Regions from separate parts of the Paenarthrobacter sp. NEAU-H11 genome, predicted to be linked through region 1. Evidence: predicted binding sites of a transcription regulator. Region 1 holds the regulator's gene; each other region holds the start of a gene.

Region 1 (5,408 bases):
GCCGTGACCACGGACTGCCATTTGGCGTGGGCCTTCGCGGCCCGGTCGCCTTTCCAGCGGACGATGGACCGTTCGGACTGCCAGGGTATGACGGCGTCGATCCCGAGTTCAGTTGCCGTCTCAATGGCAAGTTCGTCGCGGTCGCCCTTCGCCAGCGCCTGTACCAGCACCAGCCTTGTTACCGGCTGCGGCTCAACGGCCACGGAGGAGCACTCAACATCCAGCCCGGAGGGGGACGCCGCAAGCACCTTTCCGCTCATGCGCGTCCCGGCGCCGTCCACGATGTCAACGGGCTCGCCCGGGGCAAGCCGCTTCACCGTGACGGCGTGCCGCGCCTCGGGCCCCTCCAGGACAAAGACTTCCCCCGCCACCAGCTGGTCAAGGGAACCGGGAGGAGTGAAAAAGACCGGGTTGCTCACCGCTACAGGTTACCGAGCCGGTCCCGGAGCTTGGCGAACATGCCCCCGCTGGCCGCAAGCTTGCCCTCGGTGATCTGTTCACCTCGCATCTTGGCAAGCTGACGCAGGAGGTCCTCCTGCGCGGCGTCCAGCTTGGCGGGAGTCTCGACCTGGAGGTGCACTTTCAGGTCGCCGCGCCCGTACCCGCGAAGGTGGGTCACGCCAAGTCCGCGAAGGGTGATGATCTCGCCGGACTGGGTGCCCGGCTTGACGTCGATCTCCTGCGGTCCGTCGAACGTTTCCAGGCTCACCTCGGTGCCCAGGGCTGCAGCGGTCATGGGAAGGTGCAGGGTTGCGTGGAGGTCGTCGTTGTCCCGGACATAGGTGGCGTCGTTGTTCACGCGGATCTCGACGTAGAGGTCGCCGGCGGGACCGCCGGCGGGACCTGCTTCGCCTTGGCCGGAAAGCTGGATGCGGGTTCCGGTGGCTACGCCGGCGGGAACCTTGATGGTCAGCGAACGGCGGCTGCGGATGCGTCCCTGGCCGCTGCACTCATTGCAGGGGTCCTTGATGACGGTGCCGAAGCCCTCGCACGTACCGCACGGGGCGGCGGTCATGACCTGTCCCAGGATGGAGCGCACGGCACGCTGGACCTGGCCGCTGCCGCCGCAGATGTCGCAGCGTTCCGGATGGGTTCCCGGCCGGCAGCACGAACCTTCGCAGGTGGGGCACGTGACGGCCGTGTCCACTTCCAGCTTCTTGTTGACGCCGAAGACAGCGTCGCGGAGTTCGATGCGGACACTGATGAGTGCGTCCTGGCCGCGCCTGACGCGGGAAGCCGGGCCCGTTGTTCCGCCGGCCCCGAAGAAGGTGTCGAAGATGTCCTGGAACGCGAATCCCTGGCCGGCGTAGCTGCCTCCGCCGAAGCCGTTGTCCGTGCCGTTCTCGTTGCCGGTGGTGTCGTAGACGCGGCGCTTCTGCGGGTCCGAAAGAACCTCGTAGGCGTGGGTCACGGCCTTGAAGCGGTCCGACGCGTCCTCACCCGGGTTGACGTCCGGGTGGAGCGTGCGCGCCAGCTTGCGGTAGGCCTTCTTGATCTCTTCTCCCGTGGCCTCCGGTGAGACTCCAAGGACGTCGTAGTGGCTGCTCAAAGTTCGTATCTCTTCCTTGTTGTACTGCCTGCAGTTGGACTGCGGGAAATGATCTGCATGCCCGGGAACGGGAAAACGTCAGGGTCCCAGGATCCGCGAAAGGTAGCGGGCAACGGCCCTGACTGCGGCCATGGTGGTGGGATAGTCCATCCGGGTTGGTCCCAGGACACCAATTTTCGCAATGTGGTCCGGACCGTACCCCGTGGCAACGACGGACGCCTCGGCAAGGCCGTCGTAGGGATTCTCGCGGCCGATGCTGACAGCCACCCCGCGGTGGTCCTGCGCCATTTCGCTCAGCAGGCGGAGCATGACCACCTGTTCCTCGAGTGCTTCCAGGACCGGTCCGATGCTGAGCGGAAAGTCCACGTTGGAACGCGCAAGGTTGGCGGTGCCCGCCATGACCATGCGGTCTTCCCTGCTGCTCTGGGCCAGGCCTTCGAGGCCGACGGCGAGGGCATGGGCGGCCTGCCTTTGCCCCGGGCCGGCTGTGGCCACCACTGCCGGCAGGGACTGGGCGAGCTGGTTCAGCGGAGTGCCGGCAAGGGAGCCAAGGAACCGTGCCCGCAGGGTGGCGAGGGCGTCGTCCCCCAGGTCCTGGCCGACGTCGATAACGCGCTGTTCCACTTTGCCGCTGTTGGCGATCAGCACCACCAGCACCTTGCGCGGCGCGAGGAGGACGAACTCGATATGGCGGACCAGTGCCCGGCTCAGGTGCGGATACTGGACCACGGCAACCTGGTTGGTCAGCTGCGACAGCAGGCGGACCGTGCGGTCAAGGACGTCGTCGAGGTCGTCAGATCCTTCCAGCAGCGACTGGATGGCCCTGCGCTCGGCCTGGGACAGCGGTTTGACCGCCGAGATCTGGTCCACGAACAGCCGGTAACCCTTGTCAGTGGGGATACGTCCGGCGCTGGTGTGCGGAGCGGTGATCAGGCCCTCTTCCTCCAGGGCGGCCATATCGTTCCTGATCGTTGCGCTGGACACACCGAGATGGTGCCGCTCCACCAGGGCCTTGGACCCGACGGGTTCCCGGGAGTGGACGTAGTCCTCCACGATTGCACGCAGCACTTCAAGTTTGCGTGGCTCGCTCACACTCCACCTCCATCCAGGGTTCGGGGCGGCCGCGCCGCCCGCGCTGTGCCACCTCAAGGGTTAGCACTCGACATGCCTCAGTGCTAACAGTCTATTATGACTCCCGCCGTTGCTAGCATTGGTACCGCTCCGGGCGAAATCCGGACCTGTGACCGAACGCTAGGCGGAGTGAAACCATGCAGTACCAGAACTGGGGCCCACGCGACTTGTCCGCTCCCGCAAAGACTGAACTGCCCGAGGTTCCCGTTGAACGGGGAATGGTCCTTGAGGACGTCCAGTCCGGCTGGGTGGGCGCCGTGACCCGGGTGGAAAAATCCGGCGGCATGCACGTGGTTGCCCTGGAGGACCGGCGCGGTAAATCCCGGTCCTTCCGGCTTGGTTTCGGATTCCTCCTCGAAGGCCGGGCCATCAAGCTCCTGCCCCCGGCCCCGCGGCAGGCCGCCGGCGCCGTCGCCGGCCGGACCGCCTCCGGGTCCGTCCGCGTCGCCGGCCAGCGGGCACAGGTGGCCAAGGCCAGCCGGATCTGGGTGGAGGGAAAGCACGACGCCGAACTGGTGGAAAAGGTCTGGGGAGACGACCTGCGCGTGGAGGGCATCGTCGTCGAACCCCTGCACGGCATTGATGACCTGGCGGGGGCCGTCGCAGCGTTCAGGCCCGGACCGGGCAGGCGCCTCGGCGTCCTGGTGGACCACCTGGTGCCGGATTCCAAGGAATCCCGCATTGCGGACGCCGTCATGGCCTCGCCGGGAGCTGCAGGGAACGTCCTGATTGTGGGTCACCCTTACGTGGACGTGTGGCAGGCCATCCGGCCCGCGGTCCTGGGCATTGAGCAGTGGCCGGTAGTGCCGCGCGGGCAGGATTGGAAGACCGGCATTCTCGCAGCGTTCGGCTGGCCCCATGCCACAAAGGAGGACATCGGGCTTGGCTGGCAGAAACTGCTCGGCGCCGTCCGAACGTACGCCGACCTGGAAGCCTCGCTGCTGGGGAGGGTCGAAGAAGTCATCGACTTCCTCACCGTGCCCTGAAGGACGGTTCTGCCCCGGCCCGCGCATCCCGGGGCAGGTATGGGGCCGGTACCAAGTATTCTTGGTACTGCGGATCCTGCAACATTGCAGGCCGCCGCACCCAATAAGCTTTCTTAGCCGGCACCATTGCACTTCAGAAGGAACAGACTGTGGCAGAAAACGCACGTGATCACAGGGACAGCCCGGGCGGCCAGGGCCGTTCGGAGTACCACGGCGTTCCCGCGAATGCGCTGCCCCTGACAGCCAGCGAAGACCGGCAATGGGCCACCATGGCGCACTTCGGGGGCATCCTGGGCTGCGTTCCGTCGCTGCTGATCTACCTGATCTTCCGGGACCGCGGGCCCTTCACGGCACAGGAATCCAAGGAAGCCCTGAATTTCAGCCTGCCGCCCACCATTGCTGCCCTGCTGGCGAACATCCTGGTGGTCTTCGTCCCCGTGATCGGCAACATCTTTGCCGTCATCGCCACCCTCATCTGGATTGCGCTCACCTGCTTCTCGGTGGCGGCCGGCATCCATGTCAACCGTGGCCAGCCGCACCGTTACCAGTACAACCTGCGCTGGATCAAGTAGCGGCTGCACGGGTCCACGCCCGCGGGGGCGCGGACCCACGTTGCTTTGTGCCGTTCAGTCCGGCAGGACCCGGCGGACCACCGCGTCTGCCAGCAGCCTGCCCTTGAGGGTCAGGACCAGCCTGCCCCTGAACGCGGCAGCAGGATCCACGAGGCCGTCCGCGATCAGCCCCGCAACCTCATGGCGTCCTTCTTGGCCCAGCGACGATACTTCGAGGCCGGACTGGAGACGGGCCTCGAGCATCACACGTTCGACGTTCCGGGTCTCCTGGTCCAGGGTTTCCCTGCCGGCCGCCGGTGACACTCCCTGTGCGAGGCGTCCGGCGTAGGCCGTGGGGTGTTTGACGTTCCACCACCGCACGCCGCCCACATGCGAATGGGCGCCGGGGCCGATCCCCCACCAGTCGTCGCCCCGCCAGTAGGCGAGGTTGTGGCGGCAGGCCTGCTCCGGCGTGCGGGCCCAGTTGCTGACCTCGTACCAGCCCAGGCCGGCTTTGGTGATGAGGTCGTCGGCGAGTTCGTACTTGTCGGCGTGGTCGTCGTCGTCGATTCCTGGAACCTCGCCCCGGCGGATCTGGGCGGCGAGCTTGGTTCCCTCTTCGATGATCAGCGCATAGGCGCTGATGTGGTCCGGCTGGTAGGACAGTGCCGTCTCCAGGGAGTAGCGCCAGTCGTCCAGGGACTCCCCCGGCGTGCCGTAGATGAGGTCCAGGCTCACAGCCAGTCCCGCGTCCCGGGCCCATTGCACAACCTGCGGGACTCGGCTGGGCGTGTGGGTCCGGTCAAGCACTTTGAGGACATGCGGCACAGCAGACTGCATCCCGAAGGAGATGCGGGTGAAGCCGGCTTCCTTCAGGATGGCAAGGGATTCAGGCGTGACGGAGTCCGGGTTCGCCTCCGTGGTGACTTCGGCGCCGGCCTCGATTCCCCACTGTCCGATGGCGCGGCGCAGGATCAGGGCGAGGTCCTCGGCGGGAAGCAGGGTGGGTGTGCCGCCGCCGAAAAACACCGTGCTGAGCGGTCGCGCAGGAAGCCCTGATTCCGCCAGGACCCTGGCTGCCAGGGACACTTCGGAGGCGGCCGTGGCGGCATAGGCGTCCTGCGAGGCCCCGCCGCCGAGCTCCGTGGCGGTATAGGTGTTGAAGTCGCAGTAGCCACAGCGGACGGCACA
Region 2 (5,408 bases), on a different contig from region 1:
GGGTTTTCGAGTGAGATGGCTTCCAGGTGCTCGGGAATGCGGGCTTTCCATCCCAGTTGGCGTTTGATGCGGGCCCGGAGGGCGTCGGAGGCGTCCGGCTCTCCATGCGTGACGTAGGTCATCGACGGGGCCTGAGGTGCGGTCCTCATCCATTGGATCAGTTCGCTGGAGTCGGCGTGGGCGGATAGTCCTTCCATCTGGATGACTTCTGCTTCGATCCTGACGTCCTGTCCGTAGATCCGGAGGCATTTTTCGCCTGCGGCGAGTGATGCGCCCCGTGTTCCCCCGGCCTGGTATCCGCTGAGGATAATGGCGTTGCGCCGGTCCGGCCCGTAGGCCGTGAGGTGGTGCAGGATCCTGCCGCCGGTGAGCATGCCGCTGGCGGAGATGATGATCATGGGTCCGCCGCGCAGGTTGAGCAGTTTTGACTCGTCGGGGCTGCGGACGGGGGTGGCCACTTTGTACATGGCTTCGAATTCGTCCTGCTTGAGCCTGTGTTCTTCGCGATGGCGCTGATACATGCCGGATGCGTCGATTGCCATTGGGCTGTTGAGGTAGACGGGGATGGAGGGGATCGCATGTTTGGCGAGGAGCCGCGACAGGTGCAGCAGGACCGTTTCGGCCCGGCCGACGGCGAACGCGGCGATCATGATGACGCCGTTTCGCTTGGCCACCCGGGTGATGATGTCGCCGAGTTCAGTTTCCGGGTTGCCCTGCGGGTGTGTCCGGTTGCCGTAGGTGGATTCGGTGACCAGTACATTGACGCGCCCCAGCGCTCTCGGCGCGTACATCAGGGGGTCATCGGCCCGCCCCAGGTCTCCAGTGAAGTGGATAGTCCGGCCGGCAAGTTGGAGGTGCACCTGGGCCGCGCCGAGGATGTGGCCGGCAGGAAGGAACGTTGCTTCAATGCCCCCGGGCAGGGGGAACGGAGAGTCGAAGTCCCGGGTTTTGAAACTGTCGAGCGATCGGACGGCGTCCTGGGCTGTGTAGAGGGGCACGGGAGGGTGATGGGTTGATGATGCCCTGTGGTCTGCGTAGCGGGCTTCCTCTTCCTGGAGGTATCCGCTGTCGGGAAGCAGCAGCTTGCACAGTTCGGCCGTGCCCGGTGTGGCATAGACGGGGCCGTGGAATCCGTCGCGCACCAATGCAGGGATGTATCCGCTGTGATCCAGATGGGCATGGGTGAGGACAACGGCATCGATGTTCGCGGGACTGACCTGGAAAGGTACGCGGTTACGGTCGCGAAGGTGTTTATAGCCCTGGAACAGGCCGCACTCTACAAGGACCCGGTGGCCTTGCGACCGGATCAGGTATCTGGAACCTGTCACTGTGTCGGCTGCGCCGAGAAACCGCAGCGTCGGGGGATGCTGTTCTCTCATAGCAGCTCCTTCGGACACCTCACTCAGCTCAGAAGCTTCCTGGTGTCAGCCGTGGGAATCCTGGGAAGCGGCTGGCCGACGACCCCGCAAAGCTCGGCGGTGATTTTGCGGGGCACAACGGTGGTGCCGGTGTGGTTGTGGGGCGCTGCCAGGTTACCCGCGGGTGATGGGGAGCTTCTTCGGCTCCGCGGGCAGGCCCTGCTCGGGCAGCGGGGCACGGACTTCCAGGACCCCGTTGACGTAGGTGGCCTTGATGTCTTCTTCCTTAACCCCTTCAGGGAGCGGGATGTTCCGGCTGAATGACCCGTAGCGGAACTCCGACCGGTAGCGTCCTTTGTCTTTGTGCTCTTCTTTTTCCTGGCGCTCGGCGCGAATCCGCAGGAACCCGTCGTCCATGGTCACTTCGACGTCTTTGTCCGGATCGACGCCGGGCATCTCAGCACGCACCACAAGCGTTTTACCGTCGACGAACTCTTCGACCCGGATGGGGGCGGCGCCTGTTGCCGAGTCGAACATGCGCTCTACGGAGTCCAGCAGCTCGGCCGGGGATCGCAATACGGTGTTGAAGGGGGAGGTCCACCGGGTCGATGCAAAAGGGGACCATTTGAGCAGATCAGACATGACGGGTTCTCCAGATTCCATGCAGGCAAAGGGCCGCGTGAGGGGCCGGTGTCAATCCAGTTAACACCTGCGGATGTGGTCCAGATAGGGACAAAAGACCCTCCTCCCGGGAGCCTTCGCACACGGTCTGCGTTCATGCCCGGAGCCCGGAAAATAGCGGTTTTCGCACTTCATCCCTAACCTTCACTGACCTAAGGACTTAAGCCTCTGAAAGCCAGGCAACCGTAGCTTGAAGCTGGAAGCATAACCAGCGTGGCGCTGCACCACTCCCCGCTGGCGGCCGCACTCGAGCACCAAAGATTCCACCCCTTCAAACAAGGAAGAAAGCCATGTCGGCATCATCAGCACATCCGGGAATCGGCGCACGCCACCACCGCACGCCCCTCGAAATCACAGCCCTGGGCGCTGGAGCAGTTTTCGCTCTGGTGGGCGTCCTCGGTTTCATCCCCGGGGTCACCACGAACTATGCGGAAATGACCTTTGCCGGCACTGAGTCCGGCGCGATGCTCCTCGGCATTTTCCAGGTGTCCATCCTGCACAACATTGTTCACCTGCTCTTCGGAGCCGCCGGCCTGCTCATGGGCAGGTCCGCACTCCAGTCGAAGTACTACCTCATCGGTGCGGGCGCCCTCTATCTGGTGATCTGGCTCTACGGGCTGCTGATTGACCAGGCGTCGTCTGCCAACTTCATCCCGGTGAACACGGCAGATAACTGGCTCCACGTCGTTCTGGGAGTCGTCATGCTCGCCGTGGGGATCTTGCTTGGCCGCGGTACCGGCCAAGCGAAAGCGCGCTGATCCGCCCGGCTGCTGATCCGCCCGTCTGTCCTGCGGATCCCGATGCACCCGGGAAGCAGCCGGCTTGCCAGGGAAACAGTCCAATGACGTGCGAGGGATGATGTTGTGAACCGCGGGACCGGGGACCGGCACCATCCCCACGGGCTGGAACTGGACGAGATCCGGGCCCTGGCCCGGCCGCTGCAAACGGCTTCCCGACACCTGGACGGCCTGGTGGATTTATGTGCCCGGGCACGCTTCGTCTGCCTGGGCGAGGCTTCACACGGCACGCAGGAGTATTACCAGTGGCGGGCAGCCCTCAGCCGTCGTCTCATCGAGGAACACCAATTCAGCTGGATTGGGGTGGAGGGCGACTGGCCGGACTGTTGGCGCATCAACCGCTGGGTCCGCGGCCAAACCGACCAGAACCTCGATGCCCGGCAACTATTGGCCGGCTTCGAGCGGTGGCCCACCTGGATGTGGGCCAACCAGGAAGTGGCAGAGTTCCTCACCTGGCTGCGCGAATGGAATCTGGCCCGACCGGAAGAACAGCGCACCGGCTTCTACGGACTGGATGTCTATTCCCTCTGGGATTCCCTGAGGGAAATCTTCGGCTGGCTCAACGCCAACGCACCCGAGGCTATGCCGGCAGCAATGAAGGCCTGGCAGTGCTTTGTACCGTTCCGGGAAGACCCCCAGCGGTATGCCTCGGACACCCGCCTGGTACCACGATCCTGCGAGGCGGACGTGGTGATGCTTCTGGCCGAGGTGCACCGGCAGACCTTCGGCCGGGTGGAGGACGATGCTGCAGCTTTTGACGCAGTGCAGAACGCCATCGTGGCGGCAAACGCCGAACGCTACTACCGGACCATGATCCGCGGTGACCGGCAATCCTGGAACATCCGGGACCACCACATGAGCGACACCATAGACCGGCTGGCACGCCACCACGGCCCCGGCTCCAAGGGACTGGTCTGGGCGCACAACACGCATATAGGCGACGCCAGGGCAACGGATATGGCGCTGGACGGCATGGTCAACATCGGCCAACTCATGCGCCTGCGCCATCACGGATCAGTAGTCCTTGTCGGCTTCGCGTCCTATGGGGGATCCGTCACTGCCGCGCCGGCCTGGGGTCTCCCGGAAGAGGTCATGAACGTCCCGGCAGCCGTACCCGGAAGCCACGAAGACCTCCTCCACGCGGCACTCGAAAGCCCGTCCACTCTCGTGTTCGGACCGGACCGGGCGGGCCACTGGCTCTCCTCCTGGCGCGGCCACCGCGCCATCGGGGTTGTCTACAACCCCGACCGCGAGAAAGGCAACTACGTCCCCACGACCATGGGCCACCGCTACGACGCATTGCTGTGGTTCCCGCAAACAACAGCGCTGCGGCCGCTCCACCATGAACACCTGCCCAGCGAACCTGAGCTCGAAACCGAACCGACAGGCTTCTAAGCGATGCCTCGAGACAGAAGCGTAACCCTGATTGCGGTAGGGCCCGGCGGGGCGATCGAAAGGAAAGACAAGTGACCAGCACCGGTTCGTTCTTGATTATTGTTGGTTTTGACGGTTCCGGGCATTCCCGGGCAGCACTGGACTGGGCCATGGATGAGGCCCGCCAGCGCCACGGCCAGCTCCGCCTCGTCACAGCCTGGAACAAGGCTCCGTTGGCGTGGTATCCGGCTGTCCTGGAAACGGCGGCAGGCGAAATTGCCGCCGAAGAGTCTCCAGAGCAAGCCGCGCGGACGCTTCAGGGTGAGGCGCTGAAGACCGCTGCAGACGGAGGCGTGACCGCCGCAGGACACCTCGTCAATACCAATTCACCCGCTTCGGCAATACTCGACGCCGCCAAGGACGCGGACCTTATCGTCGTCGGTTCCCGGGGTCATGGCGGTTTTCCCGGGTTGCACCTGGGCTCGGTTTCGACGCAGGTCGTCAACCACGCACAATGTCCTGTTCTGGTGGTCCACTCCAAGGCGTGACCTCCCCGGAGCTTCCCTTCACTGGTCCCAATGGACATGCCCCTTCCAGCCGGCACAAAGATGCAGTTCCCGCGGGATGCGATGCGGACCGTGCCCTGTTGCAGGGCGCAGTCCGGGCGTAGACTTAAATCGCCTGCAGGTAACCATCAGATGACGCCGGGTCGTTCAGGACATGAGAATGTCCGGGCCTTCTCTTAGCGAGATCGCGAAGGTACCTGCAGGTTCTGCGCTTAAGGACTTGCGCGGCGCTTGCAAGCAGAATCCCTGCGTTCGAGCGATGCGCAGGTGTCGTCGGGAACGCCCGAAATCCACTGGAATTGCCCTTGCGGTACCGGAAAGTAGGCGAGAAACTAGTTATACGTTCTTCGAAAGAAGGACGGGAACGAACAACCAGGGAACCTTGGAACACGCTGTGGATCTGATCCATGGTGGTCTGCCGGTGACGAGGCAGGAAGCGCCGGGATTCCCGCAAGTTCGGGAGATGATGTTCGTCATAACGGAATCAAAACAGTCGAAGCCCCTTCAGCCTGGCTGATGGGGCTTCCCCTTATTCGGCGCCAGGCCACGCCCCCTGCTCAGAGCAGCCGTTCCCGGCCGTTTACCCTCACCCCAAACCCCGTAGCGCAGTCGTGGTCATCAGCGCCGGCCGG
Region 3 (5,408 bases), on a different contig from region 1:
CGGCCGGAGGCACGGGCAACCGCATCCGCCAGGACGCCTTCGAGCGCACCGGTCCGCAGTTCTCCCAGCAGCACGCCGGCGATGAATGCCTGCTCGCGTTCAGTGGCTGCCGCTGTGAGCGTCCTGAGGGTCGCAGCACGTTCTGCTGCCGATCCCGCGCCTGCTGTTGCGAGCAGCCGGTCCAACGCCGCATCGAGGTCTGCGACAGTAAGGCTGGGCTCGGCGGCCGGCTCCCCCATGGCCGCTGACATGCCGCGCCAGCCAATCCCTACCCGGCCCTGGCGCGGCCTGGCAGCCAGCAGGCCCACCGCCGTCGCGATCTCCGCGGGCTCGAGGCGGCGCAGCAGGTGGGCCAGTGCGTCCACTTTCGCCAGCCGGGACCGGGTGGACGCGACGGCATCCGAAGTTCTCACGAGCTCGTCGAGCAGCATTGCCCCAGTCTGCCACGGCTGTTGTGCCGCGGGCGGCGGATGCTGGACAGGGCCGGAACTCCGTCCCAAAATGGGCTGGTGGGGATCATTATCGCCAACCTGTTCATCACCCTCGACGGCGTCTACCAGGCGCCCGGCGGCCGCGAGGAGGACACTGCGGGCGGCTTCGCCTTCGGCGGCTGGCAGGCGCCGGTGTCCGACGACGAGGCTGAAGCGGCTATTGAGGCTGAGATCAGCCAGATCGACGCCCTGCTTCTCGGCCGGAAAACCTACGACATTTTCGCTTCGTACTGGCCCCGCCAGTCCGGTGATATCGGGGGCACGCTCAACCGGGTGCCGAAGTACGTTGTCTCCGGCACCCTCACCTCTCCGGGCTGGGCGGGCACAAAAGTCCTGCCGGATGCCACGGCCGCGGGCCGGCTGCGGGAGGAATACGACCAGGTGCACATGTTCGGCAGCGGCGTCCTCATCCGTTCGCTGCTCGCGGCAAACGTACTGGACCGCCTCCACCTCTGGCTCTATCCGATAACCCTCGGGCAGGGCAAGCGCCTGTTCGACGCCGGGACCATCCCTGCGTCCTTCCGCCTCGCGGAGCCGGCACGCAGTTTCCCGAAGGGGGCGGTGTCGCTGGCCTACGAGCGCACCGGCGACGTGGAAACGCAGGACATGCCGGGAGCGTAGAGCGGATGCCCTGAACGGACGGCCCCGGGGCAACAAAAAACCGGCCCAGCGGAGGCTGGACCGGTTTTTTGCGTTACACGGTTGCCCGTGCGCAGCTACTTGCTAGTGGCTGTGTCCCGCGTGCTCGTCTTCCTCGGCAGGCTTCTCGACAACCAGGGTCTCGGTGGTGAGAACCAGGGCAGCGATGGAAGCCGCGTTGCGGAGGGCCGCGCGGGTGACCTTGACGGGGTCGATGACACCGGCAGCGATCAGGTCCTCGTACTCGCCCGACTTGGCGTTGAAGCCGTTGTTGGTTTCGAGCTCGGCAACCTTGGCGGTGATGACGTAGCCGTCGAAACCGGCGTTCTGGGCAATCCAGCGCAGCGGCTGGACCAGCGCGCGGCGGACAATGCCCACGGCAGCGGCGGCGTCGCCTTCGAGTGCCTTGACGGCCGGGTCCTCATCCAGTGCCTTCAAGGCGTGGATCAGGGCCGAGCCACCGCCGGCCACGATGCCCTCTTCCAGGGCAGCTCGGGTGGAGGAAACAGCATCCTCGATGCGGTGCTTCTTCTCCTTGAGCTCAACCTCGGTGGCTGCGCCAACCTTGATGACACCGATGCCGCCGGCCAGCTTGGCCAGGCGTTCCTGGAGCTTTTCACGGTCCCAGTCGGAATCGGTGCGGGTCAGCTCGGCGCGGAGCTGGGCCACGCGCGCTGCCACGTCTTCGGCCGAGCCTGCGCCGTCAACGATGGTGGTGTTGTCCTTGGTGACGGTGATGCGGCGGGCGGTGCCCAGCACCTCAAGGCCGACGGTGTCCAGGCTGAGGCCCAGTTCCGGGGACACAACCTGCGCACCGGTGAGGGTGGCGATGTCCTGCAGCATGGCCTTGCGGCGGTCACCGAAGCCGGGAGCCTTGACGGCGACGACGTTCAGGGTGCCGCGGATGCGGTTGACGATCAGCGTGGACAGTGCCTCGCCCTCAACGTCTTCGGCAATGATGAACAGCGGCTTGGAAGCCTGCAGCGCCTTTTCCAGCAGCGGCAGGAATTCCTGGATGCTGGAGATCTTGCCCTGGTTGATCAGGATGAGGGCGTCCTCGAGGACTGCTTCCTGGCGTTCCGCGTCCGTGACGAAGTACGGGGACAGGTAGCCCTTGTCGAACTGCATGCCCTCGGTCAGGACCAGTTCGGTCTGCGTGGTGGAGGACTCCTCGATGGTGATCACACCATCCTTGCCCACCTTGCCGAATGCCTCGGCGAGGAGCTCGCCGATCTCGTCGCTCTGGGCGGAGATGGCTGCAACGTTGGCCACCTGGGTGCCTTCAACGGGGCGGGCGTTCTCCAGCAGGCGGGCGGCGACGGCCTCAACGGCAACCTCGATGCCCCGCTTGATCTGGCCGGGAGCTGCGCCTGCAGCCACGTTGCGCAGGCCTTCCTTGACCAGGGCCTGCGCCAGGACGGTTGCCGTGGTGGTGCCGTCACCGGCAACATCGTTGGTCTTGGTTGCGACTTCCTTGGCCAGCTGCGCGCCAAGGTTCTCGTAGGGGTCGTCCAGTTCCACTTCGCGGGCGATGGTGACGCCGTCGTTCGTGATGGTGGGAGCGCCCCACTTCTTGTCCAGGACGACGTTGCGGCCGCGGGGGCCGAGCGTCACCTTGACGGTGTTGGCGAGCTTATCGATGCCGGCTTCAAGAGACCGGCGGGCAGCGTCGTTAAACGCAAGCTGCTTTGCCATGGTTTTGTCCTTTCAAGACAGAACCCCGCGCAGCCGACCAGCAGAATGCATGACCAGCGGCACGGGGATCCGGAGAGTTACTTTACGACGATCGCCAGGACGTCGCGGGCGGACAGCACGAGGTACTCGGTGCCGCCGGTCTTGACTTCGGTTCCGCCGTACTTGGAGTAGATAACGACGTCGCCAACGGCTACGTCGACAGGAACGCGGTTGCCGTCCTCAAAGCGGCCGGGGCCTACTGCAACAACTTCGCCTTCCTGCGGCTTCTCCTGTGCGGAGTCCGGGATGACCAGGCCGGAAGCCGTGGTCTGCTCGGCTTCGAGCGGGCGGACAACAATACGATCCTCAAGAGGCTTAATAGAGACCGACACTCGGACCTCTCCTTCTTCGTCAGCAAATTCGTGGACTGGAAAGCTTTCCGCCCTGGCTGGCAAACCGTCGTCGCGGTGCCGGCAGCAGCCAGGCTGGCAGCTCTTCATGTGTTAGCACCCTCCTAGGGAGAGTGCTAATGATGACTCTATGTAAGGCTTAGCACTCGGTCAAGGCGAGTGCCAGCGTTTCGTCATGGGCGGACACCAATCCATGTACATTTGACCGGTGCGAGCAGCCCTGTACCTGACCCTTGCCACCCTCTTCTGGGCGGGTAACTTCGTTGTAGGCCAGGCCGCCATGGAAACCATGCAGCCGCTCCAGCTGACCTTCTGGCGCTGGGCCCTGGCTGCCGTGCCGCTGCTGGCCCTGGCACAGGCGGTGGACCGGCCGGACTGGCGGGCTGTCCTGCGCCGCTGGCCGATGCTCCTGCTCCTGAGCTGCCTTGGGATGAGCGCCTATACCCTGCTGCTCTACAGTGCGCTGGGGCACACCTCAGCCCTGAACGCCTCCCTGGTAACGGCTGCGAACCCGGCCCTGATCATGGTCCTGGCCGCCATCCTGCTTCGGGACAGGCCGGGTCCCCTGAGCTGGGTGGGCGTTGCCCTGGGCCTGGCAGGCGTCCTGCTGGTCCTCACCGGAGGCAACCTGCAGCGGCTGCTGACTTTCTCGATCGATGCCGGCGAATTGCTGATCGTGGCCGCCATCACCGTCTGGGGCTTCTATACGATCATCGCCCGCAGGCTCTCCGTCCCGGCGATTACGTCCACCGCGGTGCAGGTGGCCATGGCGGCGATTGTCCTGGTTCCCTTTGCGGTGGCCACCGGGGCAGGGCTGCCGGCCACCGCCTCGGAGGGCTGGTCGCTGGCCTACATTGCCCTGTTCCCCTCCTTGGGTTCCTACCTGCTCTGGAACCTTGCACTCAAGCGCACCACCGCTGCCAATGCGGGCAACTACCTGAACCTCATTGCCGTCTTCACCGCGATCATCACGGTGGCCCTGGGCCAGCCCATCACGGTCCCGCAGGTCCTGGGCGGCGTCCTGGTCATTTCCGGGGTCCTGCTCACCAGCGCGGGCGGCAGGCCACCTCAGCGGCCCAGGTCGTCGAAGTCGACGTCCTCTCCGCCGTCGGCCCCGCCTGCGGAGTTCCGCCCCCGGTAGAGGAGGAAGGCAGAGACCAGGGCGGTCAACAGCGACGCGGCAAGGAAGACGACGCTGCCGGCCCGGGCTCCGTCGTACAGCCCCCGGATGTCCCGGGCCTCCTGGGTGTCGTCCTTGATGTCGTTGCCGCCCACCGAATAGACGGTGGCGTTGAAGGTGTCCAGGAAGAAGATGATCACCAGGAGCGCCAGGCACACCACCGCCACCACGGAACCTGCGATCAGTGCCGGCCGGGCGAACCTCGCCGGGCCGCCGTCCCCGGGTTGGTGCTGACGGGGCTGCTGCGGACCTGCACTCTGGTTCATGGCTTCAACACTATCGGCATAGCGGCGGCCCGCTCCTCCACTAGGCTGGAACCCATGGCTCACGCTCCCCAGGACCAGATTGCACCGCTGCTCACCCCTGAAGGCTGGGAGCTCCTGGCGTCCCTGGGCCCCTACCAGGAAGAGAAGTCCTTCGAGCTGAACTCGGCCCTCCGCAAGGCCGGCCACTCCCCCGAACTGGTTTCCGCCGTCCTGACCCAGTCCCGGCTCCGCACCAAGGCCGCGGCGAAGTTCGGTGAGTTCGCCCGCAGCATGCTGTTCACCCAGGCAGGGCTGGAACAGGCAACCCGGCTGAACGTCGCCGCCCGCCATGCCCAGAGGTTCGCCGAGGCCGGAGTCCGCCACGTGGCGGACCTGGGCTGCGGCCTGGCCGCGGATTCGCTGGCGCTGGCTTCCATGGACATCAACGTCACCGCTGTGGAGATGGACGAGACGACGGCGGCCTGCGCCACGGTGAACCTCATTCCGTTCCCCAACGCCACCGTGGTCCACGCAGACGCCACGGCGGTGCCGCTGGACGGGGTCGACGGCGTCTGGCTGGATCCCGCGCGCCGGGTCACTTCGACGTCGGGCACCAAGCGGATCTGGGACCCTGAAGCCTTTTCGCCGCCCTTGTCCTTCGTTGAGGGCCTGGCCGCGTCCGGCCTGGCCGTCGGGGTCAAGATGGGCCCGGGCATGCCGCACGAGTCCGTTCCGGCCGGCTGTGAGGCACAGTGGGTTTCGGTGGCGG

Evidence for each region. Region 1 encodes HrcA, which represses chaperone genes, less so after heat shock. Its sites were predicted from a motif close to TTNGCACTCGNNNNNNNCGAGTGCNAA; they were not measured.
Region 2: ACQ3DC_RS12880 (Hsp20/alpha crystallin family protein) is a predicted target of HrcA. The motif match lies at 2,116-2,142, and genes of this name have one in related genera.
Region 3: groES (co-chaperone GroES) is a predicted target of HrcA. The motif match lies at 3,354-3,380, and genes of this name have one in related genera.

The regions. Positions count from the first base shown of each region.
Region 1 is NZ_JBNZGA010000005.1:181,055-186,462, forward strand. Features, by position in the region: gene ACQ3DC_RS08810 (16S rRNA (uracil(1498)-N(3))-methyltransferase) at 1-419, opposite strand, end outside; gene dnaJ (molecular chaperone DnaJ) at 422-1,549, opposite strand; gene hrcA (heat-inducible transcriptional repressor HrcA) at 1,628-2,641, opposite strand; gene ACQ3DC_RS08825 (DUF3097 domain-containing protein) at 2,818-3,666, shown strand; gene ACQ3DC_RS08830 (DUF4870 domain-containing protein) at 3,816-4,238, shown strand; gene hemW (radical SAM family heme chaperone HemW) at 4,293-5,408, opposite strand, start outside.
Region 2 is NZ_JBNZGA010000009.1:87,365-92,772, reverse strand. Features, by position in the region: gene ACQ3DC_RS12885 (MBL fold metallo-hydrolase RNA specificity domain-containing protein) at 1-1,379, opposite strand, end outside; gene ACQ3DC_RS12880 (Hsp20/alpha crystallin family protein) at 1,533-2,000, opposite strand; gene ACQ3DC_RS12875 (DUF4383 domain-containing protein) at 2,330-2,797, shown strand; gene ACQ3DC_RS12870 (erythromycin esterase family protein) at 2,903-4,231, shown strand; gene ACQ3DC_RS12865 (universal stress protein) at 4,303-4,758, shown strand.
Region 3 is NZ_JBNZGA010000001.1:428,203-433,610, forward strand. Features, by position in the region: gene ACQ3DC_RS01950 (ATP-dependent DNA ligase) at 1-431, opposite strand, end outside; gene ACQ3DC_RS01955 (dihydrofolate reductase family protein) at 510-1,112, shown strand; gene groL (chaperonin GroEL) at 1,215-2,825, opposite strand; gene groES (co-chaperone GroES) at 2,903-3,196, opposite strand; gene ACQ3DC_RS01970 (DMT family transporter) at 3,423-4,355, shown strand; gene ACQ3DC_RS01975 (hypothetical protein) at 4,283-4,660, opposite strand; gene ACQ3DC_RS01980 (class I SAM-dependent methyltransferase) at 4,715-5,408, shown strand, end outside.